3 regions of the Neomicrococcus aestuarii genome follow, and region 1 is predicted to be linked to each of the others. Evidence: riboswitches for the same ligand, from Rfam matches in the RefSeq annotation. Region 1 holds a riboswitch; each other region holds the start of a gene.
What was found. A riboswitch is a leader RNA that binds a small molecule or an ion and turns the genes downstream of it on or off. The one in region 1 is predicted to bind S-adenosylmethionine.

Region 1 (3,274 bases):
GCCGATCTACAGTGGATAAATACTTGAAAATTTGGGGATACCCACAAGAGTTATCCACAGGTTGGGGGTACTTGTGCACAGACACGCGCGGGATCATGCTAAGAACTTGACTGGAAGCTTTCATCCGTGCATCGAGTGCATCCGCCGTTTGGAGTCCGTCAGTTGTGGCGTCATCACCAGCCGGCCACTCGGTTTGAGGGCAACGAATGCCTCGTGATGATGACGCGCCATTGGAGACACTGTGCAGCGTGAGTGGTTTCAGATGGCGCCCCGTGCGAAGTGGAGCGTTTATCGATGTCGCGACAGAGAGCACGCAGGGCCACTACATTGGTGTTTATGGCCGAGAACAAGACGCAACCCACAGTTGTTGACCCTCGCGAGTTCATCGCTTCCGTAGAGCACCCCACGCGGCGTGCGGACGGCGAAGTGCTGCTGGAGCTCATGGAGGAAGTCACCGGCAAGCCACCGGTGATGTGGGGACCCACCATTGTGGGCTTCGACGAGTACTTTTACCGCTATGACAGTGGGCACGAAGGAACGGCACCCATGGTGGGATTCTCGCCGCGCAAGGCAAGCCTGTCGCTGTACGGAATCAAAGAGGCTCCGGAATCCGCCGAACTACTCGCCAAGCTTGGCAAGCACAAGACGGCGGTCGCCTGCGTATACGTCAATAAGCTCGCCGACATAGACCTAGAGGTCTTGAAAGAGCTTGTGCGTGTAGGACATCGGCACTACGCCGAAGTGCTGAACCAATCAGCAGAGAGATAAGCGCGCGCCCGGCAAGTGATGCCGGGCGGTGGCGATTCAGCGCGGTCGGCTTCTAGACAAGCGCGTCTAGACGAACGTGTCTGAACTGGCGCGTTTAGACGAGCGCGTTGTCCTTGAGCGTGCGGAAGGCCGAGCCATGGAAAACCAGTGGTTCGTTAGCGTCGCCGTGGGATTCGTGGCCGTGAACGCGCAAGAGCACCACCTGGTGGTCCCCTGCAGGGAACTCGGACTCAACGGTGCAGTCCAGCCATAGTGCTGCGTCCTCAAGGAACAAGGCTCCGTCATCAGTGGATGCAAGGTTGAGGCCAGCGAAGCGATCGCCATTGCGGGATGCGATCTGGCGGCAGACACCTTCGTGGCTCTCGCCAAGGATGGATACGCCAATGCGCTCTGCGCCGCGGACGATTGGCCACGTGCGGGACGAATTTTGTACTGCGAACATCACCAGTGGTGGCTCAAGGGAAACGCCAACCGTGAAGGAAGAGGCCACGATTCCCTGAGGTTCCCCGTTGACGATTGCGCACAACGCGGCAACGCCTGATGGGAAACGTGAAAATGCCTGACGGAGGGACTGAGCTCCCACATCATGAGAAATGGTGCCGCTACCGGTGGTAACGGTGGTGCTCTCTACGCTGGCGGTCATAACAGTTCCTTAGGTAACTCGTCCGCAGTCCGTTGGTCGGATGCAGTACTTGCGTTGCGGAGTTCCCCGAACGCCGAATCGTCACCTGGAGCACCCCACTACTACCAGAGGGTTGCCGGTCAACCAGCCAGGGCTTGTCATTGACTCTCTTGATTCTGAGTTCAACGGTAAGGCGTATTCGATCTACTCGTCAAAAGTGGGCGAAACATTTCGAAAAGCTAAGGAACCAGCTATTGACATAGAACAGAAGATGGAAATAGTCCGGAAACATCGAAGAAACATCAATCCCAGCGTCACTTGATCATTCAATCGACGCGGGCGGAATCACTTCGCCGCCATCTCGGGGAGTACTAGCACCCCTCTCAATGCGTCACTGGACGTCATGAAAGGTCCCTCGTGGGCGATGTGAAGTGATGAACGGAACTGTGGAGCCCCGGTAGAAGACCAAACGTAGCTGGTGTTGTGTGATCGTCGCTATTGAAACTACGATGACGCAACACCAGCTACGCAGCGCCGAATGGCCCGCAACAATCCGTACGTTTCGACATTCGGCCAAGCAACATTGGCTACGACGCCAGCGCGCGCCACACAACAATCGCTACGTCGAGCCGATGGGCGTGCAACTATCCGTACGTTTCGGTTTTCGGCCACGCAACAATCTGTACGTCTCGACATTCGGCGACACAACAATCGCTACGTCGCCGCACGGGACGCCGGTGCCGCGCGGTAAGAACGCGCAGCAAGACACTGCCAACAAAAACAAGCGGCCAGAACTAGGTTCAAGAAGAGCACCGAGAAGACGAGAGCAGGCATGACGAGAGCTCGGAAGTGAAGATGTTGAAGTGGAAGAACAAAAAGAAGAACCGCCCCCAACCGGGAGCGGCTCTTCTAAATTCTCAGCTATTCAGCGTGAAGGTTACTTGCCCTTTGCGGCAACAACCTGAACGTCGAATGCAGCCAAGACGTCTTCGTGCAAGCGAGCGGTAACCGAGTGGTTACCAACAGACTTGATGGCGTCCTGGATCTCGATCGAGCGGCGGTCGAGGTTGCCGAGGCCGGCTTCTTCGATTGCTGCTGCGATGTCAGCTGGCTTGACGGTGCCGAAGAGGCGTCCCGCTTCACCAGCCTTGACGGAGAGACGAATGGTGGTGGACTTGAGCTTTGCAGCCAAAGCCTGTGCATCCTCGAGGTTTGCAATGGCCTTTGCGGCGCGAGCAGCGTTGAGAGCCTCAACGTGCTTTTCTGCACCCTTGGTCCACGGCATTGCGAAGCCGCGTGGGAGAAGGTAGTTACGTGCGTAACCGTTCTTTACTTCCACTACGTCGCCAGGAGTACCGAGTCCGGTAACTTCGTGAGTCAAAATGAGCTTTGCCATGTTTGTTTTCCTTCCTTAGCCGCGGCCAGCGCCGGAGTAAGGCAACAAGGCGACTTCACGAGCGTTCTTGATTGCCTGAGCAATCTTGCGCTGTTCCTGAACGGAAACGCCGGTCACGCGACGTGCACGGATCTTTCCGCGATCGGAGATGAACTTACGCAGCAAAGCTACGTCCTTGTAGTCGATGACCGTCACATCGGCGGCCTTCAATGGATTCGACTTTGGTTTGGGCTTACGGAGTTCAGCCTTAGCCATCGTGGAGCTCCTTTTCTGTTGGAGCCCGCAGATCAATCTGCGGGATGGTGAATGTTTTGTTTATAGAAGATCGAGGACGATCTCCCGCGTGAGCGGGATGTTTAGAACGGTGGTTCGTCGTTCCCGAGGTCGTTGCCCCAACCATCCGAAGATGAGGTGGAAGCACTGCTTTCCCACGGGTTGTCATTCTGGCGCTGTGGCTGAGCGTTAGCTGCGCCCCAGTTGCCGCCTCC
Region 2 (3,274 bases), 1.5 Mb from region 1:
CGCGTAGTTTTGCCTCGGACAGACCGGACAGCTCTTCGCCGTTGACGATCACGCTGCCGGACGTCGGGCGTTCCAGCAGACTGATGCACTGGGCAAGGGTGCTCTTACCGGCACCCGAAGGGCCCACAACAGCCAGGATTTCGCCGGAAGCAACCTCAATATCGAGGTTTTCCAGCACCGTCACGGCATCAGGGCCGTGACCATACACTTTCGTGAGTTGGCGCAGACTAATCATCAAAAATTTCTCTCGTTGGAGCCCGATTCTGGGCGCACTGAAGGACAGCGGGAGCTGAGGGTCGCTCGAAAACCGAGCTGCGTCGTCGTACAAAGTGGTACTCAACGGCGCTTGGAGGGCGCTGCGCAAGAATCAGGCAGCGCCCAGATCATCGCGACTAAGCGGAGGCGCCTTCGAGGTTTACGACGGGCAGGAGGCTGGTGTTGAGCTCGGTGCCGTTCTTGCGGGCCAAGTCAGCCTCGAGTTCGCGCACGATCGGCAGCACGTCGCGACCGAAAGACTCAACCTCTTCCTGGAAGTGCAAATAGCCGGTGAGAACCAGGTTCACGCCGATCTTCTTGAAGTCCACAATGCGTTCGGCGATCTGTTCCGGAGTGCCAATGAGTTCGCTGCGGAAACCATCGTTGTACTGGACAAGATCCTCGAAGCTCGAGTCCTCCCACATGCCCTTGCCGTCCTTCGTGGACTGGCCGGCTTCCTTGACCGCGGATGCGAAGCCCTCAACGGCTGGGCGGTGCGCCTTCGCGATGATCTCGCGCAAGGTCTCGGTGGCTTCCTTCTCCGTATCGCGAGCGATCACGAAACCGTTGATGCCAAAGCGTGGCTTCTGCGGTGCCGTGCGCTTGCCGGATTCGGCGGCCGCCACGACGCCTGCGATGTTGTCGCGGAAACCTTCCAGCGAGCGGCCATTGGAGAAGTACCAGTCAGCGGTGTGGCCGGCGGCAGCCTGAGCCGCGGTGGAGTTTCCGCCGAAGAAGATCTCCGGGTGCGGGCGACCTGGGATATCCAGCGGCGCGGGGGAGAGCGTGAAGTCCTTGATGTTGTAGTACTTGCCCTCGAAGGAGAAGTCCTTCTCCGTGAGCAGTCCGCGCAGGATGGAGATGAATTCTTCGGTGCGAACGTAGCGCTCATCGTGCTCAAGCCACGGAAGACCGAAGTTCGTGAATTCGTCCTTGAGCCAGCCGGACACGATGTTCACGGCGGCGCGGCCGTTGGAAATGTGATCTGCGGTGATGAGCCACTTGGCGAGCACGCCGGGGTGCCACATGCCGGGGTGAACGGCGGCGATGATCTTGAGGCGTTCGGTGGCGCCGAGGAGGCCGAGCGTGAAGGCGGTGGCCTCGTGCTGCTTGGCAGCACCGTAGCTCGCGGCGTAGCGGGTCTGGGAGAGCGCGTATTCGAAGCCGACGTTTTCGGCGATGCGCGCGAGCTTCTTGTTGTATTCGAAGTCCCAGCTGGTGCGCTGTTCGATGGTGGAGATGACTAGTCCACCGGAGACGTTGGGTACCCAGTACGCGAACTTCAGTGGCGTCTCGAGGTCGGCTACTGGGGTGACATCAACTTGGCTCATGTTGTGATTCCTTGGGGCAATATTCGTGAGGAATCCCGTACAACGGCGTCAGTGCGCAGGTAGCGCGCACGTCCATGAAAGCTTGTGCTTTCTCCATCGTTTCTGGCGGTAGCACTTATCCGGGTGGGCCGGGAGTTGCTGCGGCGTCATAGAACCAGATCTCTCGGCCGCTCGGGATGGTGAAACAATTTGACCACATTTCTTGCGATTGTGAAAGCTTGTTCCGGAAATTGTGACGCTGTGTGTTGTGGATCGTAGATTATTCGATTTCCAGAACGACGACGCTGGCTTGCGTTAAAGCGCAAGGTGCCGAGAGTGGCCGCACCCCAACTCGGTCACTCTCGGCATGGTTTTCTGGCGTTGAGCCAGTGGTGCCGGCGACTCTCACTCGCCGGCGTCGCGGTTATTCAGTGGCGAGTGTCCACGATCCGTCCGCCTGGACGATGATCAACGACGGTCCGGATGACAGGGGTACCGTGCCGGAGTAGTTGCCGATCTCGTTGACCAGCAAGCCCATGTTGAAGAGCTCGTCGTTTTCCTCGAAGACAGCGAAGTTGCCTTCGCCCCTATGTGTTGCGGTGAGCGTTGCCGAAGAACCTTCGTACAACATCACGGCGTCACCGGAACCCTTCGATGCGAAAGCCTTGGCGTTGCCGAGCGTTTCGATGCTCAGAGTCCACGGACCGCTCGCTTGAACCTGAAGGCTCTTCACCTCTTGGAACGCGTTTACGCCGAGGGCCGTGGTGCCCTTGTAGGAGCCGATAGTGTTCACGAGCAGATCGGTGGAATCATTCGCCTCATCCAGTCCGATCACCGCGAAGTTGCCTTCACCGTTGTAGGTTGCCGTCACCATCGCGGTGGTCACGCCAGCGGGCAACTTGATGACGGTATCGCCCGTGCCTTTCTTGGTGATGGTGGCGAACTCGCCGAACTTTCCGGCGGCCCAGGCGGCGGCACCAGAGCCTTCGGGCTCCTCGGCCAAAGTTTCTTCAGCAACTGCTTCTTCAGCAACCGTTTCCTCGGCTGCTGTTTCTTCCGCTGCCGGAGTTTCGGTCACGGTCGTTTCAACGGCAGTTTCCGCAGAAGCCGAGGCCGCATCAGCCGGAGCTGACGACGCGGCCGCAGCAGGCGTCGTCGTACTGGAATCTGAAGCCGAAGAACTAAACGAGGACGACGTACCGCCATCAAAGTTCTGCTGGCCGGTGATCATGCCGAACACCACGACGATTGCCGAGACAATCCACGCGACCTTCTTTTGCTTCTCATAGCCTTCAAGGCGACGACCCGCCTTGTCCCGCGTGGCACCCGCGAGGGTCATGATCAGATCCACGAGGTACCAGATGCCGAGCCCACCGAGGGTCACGAGCTTGAGAACGCCCGTGCCGATCTTGCCGAGGTAGAAGCGGTCGGCGCCGAAGTAGCCGATCAACAAGGACAAGAGCCACGTGACAAGGAAGGACTTGCCAGAAGCCGAAGGATACTGCTGCGGGCCAGCCGCGTAGGGATTAGTCGCGTATGGATTTGGTTGTTCGGCGTAGTCCGGAGAGGAAGCTGCGCCGGAAGGATACGAAGTGTTAGACACCTGTTGCTCCTTAGATTGAGTGGTGAAAAGGGAAGCGTGTTCTCAGAAAACGGAGGCGGCGTTTCCGCTGTCCTGCCGTGCCCTGAACACCTCTCAAGCATGCGAA
Region 3 (3,274 bases), 300 kb from region 1:
TCCCGCAGGCATTGCGCTCCCACGTGGCGTTCGTGGAGGAAAACCTCTACCACCACGGTCAGGTTCTCAACGGTGTCACCGATGACCGCAGTGCGTGGTTCAAGCGCTTCGTCTACGGCGAGATTGCCGGAAACGCGTGGACCGAGCCAGGCCAGGGCGGCGTGGCCACGGTTCTTGAAGAGCGCGACGGCAAGCTGTTGCTGAACGGCACCAAGTTCTACACCACGGGCACCATCTTCGCCGAGTGGATCGACGTGTTCGCGAAGCGCCCGGACGGCTCGGACATTTCGGTGTACGTGAGCACCAAGACCGATGGCATCGAGACCTTTGACGACTGGGATGGCTTCGGCCAGAAGGGCACCGGCAGCGGCACCACGGTGTTCAAGAATGCCCCGGTAGACCCTGAGAACGTCTACGACTTCGGCTTCCGTTTCCCCTACCAAGCAGCGCTGTACCAGCACATTTTGCTGATTGCCCTGTCCGGAATTGCGCACGGCGCAGCCCGCGAAGTGGCGCTTCAGGTCAAGAACCGCAAGCGCGTGTTTGGCCACGGCAATGCCAACCTGGTGAGCGAAGACCCGCAGATCCTTCAGGTGGTCGGCGAAGTGACCTCGAAGGCGTATGTCGCCGAGGCCGCGACCTTGCGCGTGGGCCGCGCACTCGACCGCGCCTACGAGTCCCGCACCGCCGGCGACGCCGCCGAGAAGGCAGCAAACATCGCGGTGGAACTCGAATCCGGACAGGCCCAAGTGGTGCTAGTCCCTCTTGTGACGGACGCAGCCGGACAGATCTTCAACACGCTCGGAGCTTCCTCCACGAGCACCGCCAAGGCGCTGGACCGCTACTGGCGCAACGCTCGCACCGTCGCCACGCACAACCCCTACATCTACAAGGCGCGCGTGAACGGTGACTGGGCCGTCAACGGAACGGAACCACCCACCGTTTGGAGCATCGGTGAAGCGGGAGTGGACGAGAAGCGCTATGGCCAAGCTGCGTCGTCGTAATTTCTGAAAATCAAAATTTCCGAGGGAACCGTTACACACTGCAACTCGCGAATTTCGCGAGGAGCGCCCTTAAGGTGTGCAATGGAACGGTACCCATCCAGAGCGGCCGAGAGATCTGGCTCGTTGACGCCGCAGCAACCCCCTCCTTGGAGGACGGTGCTACTGCCAGCAACGATGGAGAAGCTCGAACCGCGCCACGCGTGGGTTCTTCTCGTCGGGAAGGAACCAAAGAATGACTGAACAAACTCCCCGCCGCCAGGTACGTTTCAACGCGTTCGACATGAACTGCGTAGTCCACCAGTCCCCAGGACTGTGGCGCCACCCAGAAGATCAGGCCTGGCGCTACAAGGACATCACCTACTGGACCGAGCTCGCCAAGCTCCTTGAAAAGGGCAAGTTTGACGGCCTGTTCATCGCTGACGTCCTCGGCACTTACGACGTCTTCAATGGCACCAACGAGGCTCCGCTGTCCTCCGGCGCGCAGGTTCCCGTGAACGATCCGTTCCTCTTGGTTTCCGCAATGGCGGCTGTCACTGAGAACCTCGGCTTCGGCGTCACCGCCGGCACCGCCTACGAGCACCCGTACCCATTTGCTCGCCGCTTGGCCACGCTGGATCACCTGACCAACGGCCGGGTGGGCTGGAATGTGGTGACCGGTTACTTGCCGTCCGCCGCGCGAAACATGGGTCAAGAAGATCAAATGGAGCACGACGAGCGCTACAACCACGCCGACGAATACCTCGAAGTGGTCTACAAGCTGCTCGAGGGTTCGTGGGAAGAAGATGCCGTCCAGCGCAACCGCGAGACCGGCGTCTACACGGATCCGTCCAAGGTGCACCCGATCAACCACGAGGGCAAGTACTTCAAGGTTCCCGGCATCGCCATCACGGAGCCGTCCATCCAGCGCACGCCGGTCATCTTCCAGGCAGGCGCTTCTTCGCGCGGTATGAAGTTCGCCGCCGAAAACGCTGAGGCGGTCTTCGTGAATTCGCCAACCAAGGAACTCCTGACGAGCACCGTCAAGAAGATCCGTGACGCTGCCGAGGCCGCTGGTCGCGACCGCTACGACATCCGCATCTACGCCATGCAGACCATCATCACGGGTCCGGACACTGCCTCCGCGCAGGCGAAGTTTGAAGACTTCAAGCAGTACGTGGATCCGCAGGGCGCCCTGGCTCTGATCTCCGGCTGGATGGGCGTTGACCTCTCCCAGTACAACCTCGACGACAGCATCGGTGCGAACGTGAAGTCCAACGCCATCCAGTCCTCCGTGGAGACCTTCCAGAAGGCTTCCGGCGACGACGGCAACCCCTGGACCGTCCGCCAGCTTGCCGAATGGGTGGGCGTGGGCGGCTTCGGCCCCATCACCGTGGGCTCCGGCGCCGAAGTGGCGCAGAAGCTCGTGGAGTGGGTTGACGACACCGACGTTGACGGCTTCAACCTCGCCTACGCCATCACGCCAGGCACGTTCGAGGACGTTGTTGAATTCGTGGTTCCTGAGCTTCAGAAGCTCGGCGCGTACCAGGCCGAGTACCAGCCGGGATCGCTGCGCAACAAGCTCTTCGGTAAGGGCGACCGCTTGCAGTCGAACCACCGCGCTGAGCAGTTCCGTTTGAAGGATTCTGTAGAGGCGTAAGCGGTTCGCGTTGAACCATTGAATCCCGGCTTTCACACCTGGTGTGAGGCCGGGATTTTCATTTCCTAGGTGGTCGTTAAATGGCGGATGGCCGGCACACACTCCGGCCATCCAGTTCCCATTTCTTGCCCGTCACCAGGGGCACTATTAACACTACGAGGCCGTTTCGGCGAAGTCGTTAGCCGTTTGTCTATAGTTTTGTATCAGGTGGTATTTCTTAGAGCTCGATGCCGCGAATCGGCACCGTGACTTCGAGCCGCCACGTGGAATTCGTCTGAATGACGTCGAGCTTTCCGCCCAAGCTGGACGTGCGGTCGCTGATACTTCCCAAGCCCAATCCGGCGGAGGGGCTCTTAGTGCTAAAGGATCCGTTGCCGTTGGTCGCGCGTGCTTTCTGGTTCTCAATCTTGAGCAGCACATTCCCGTCAACAACCTCAACGCATAGCGTGCAAGAGCTCTCCGGTGCCGCATGTTTGAGGATATTGGTAGTCGCTTCCTTGAGGATGCGGTGCATGGCCACCTGAATGCGACGGGGGAGGGCGTCGAGGTCGCCGCTGGTCTTCTCAATGACGCGGAACCCGATGGATTCCAACTGCCGCGAGGCCTGATCGATGCTTCGGCGCAGCGTGAGCGT

Region 2: linked by a shared signal. The riboswitch ahead of sfnG (dimethylsulfone monooxygenase SfnG) and the one ahead of HD598_RS07625 (flavin reductase family protein) in region 1 are both predicted to bind S-adenosylmethionine.
Region 3: linked by a shared signal. The riboswitch ahead of HD598_RS06190 (LLM class flavin-dependent oxidoreductase) and the one ahead of HD598_RS07625 (flavin reductase family protein) in region 1 are both predicted to bind S-adenosylmethionine.

The regions. Positions count from the first base shown of each region.
Region 1 is NZ_JACHDR010000001.1:1,703,296-1,706,569, reverse strand. Features, by position in the region: gene HD598_RS07630 (DUF1801 domain-containing protein) at 337-768, shown strand; gene HD598_RS07625 (flavin reductase family protein) at 863-1,411, opposite strand; SAM riboswitch class IV at 1,452-1,566, opposite strand; gene rplI (50S ribosomal protein L9) at 2,328-2,786, opposite strand; gene rpsR (30S ribosomal protein S18) at 2,802-3,041, opposite strand; gene HD598_RS07610 (single-stranded DNA-binding protein) at 3,143-3,274, opposite strand, start outside.
Region 2 is NZ_JACHDR010000001.1:237,156-240,429, forward strand. Features, by position in the region: gene HD598_RS01055 (methionine ABC transporter ATP-binding protein) at 1-235, opposite strand, end outside; gene sfnG (dimethylsulfone monooxygenase SfnG) at 393-1,586, opposite strand; SAM riboswitch class I at 1,677-1,769, opposite strand; gene HD598_RS01065 (TM2 domain-containing protein) at 1,990-3,168, opposite strand.
Region 3 is NZ_JACHDR010000001.1:1,401,139-1,404,412, reverse strand. Features, by position in the region: gene HD598_RS13760 (acyl-CoA dehydrogenase family protein) at 1-1,004, shown strand, start outside; SAM riboswitch class I at 1,095-1,185, shown strand; gene HD598_RS06190 (LLM class flavin-dependent oxidoreductase) at 1,237-2,640, shown strand; gene HD598_RS13755 (sensor histidine kinase) at 2,858-3,274, opposite strand, start outside.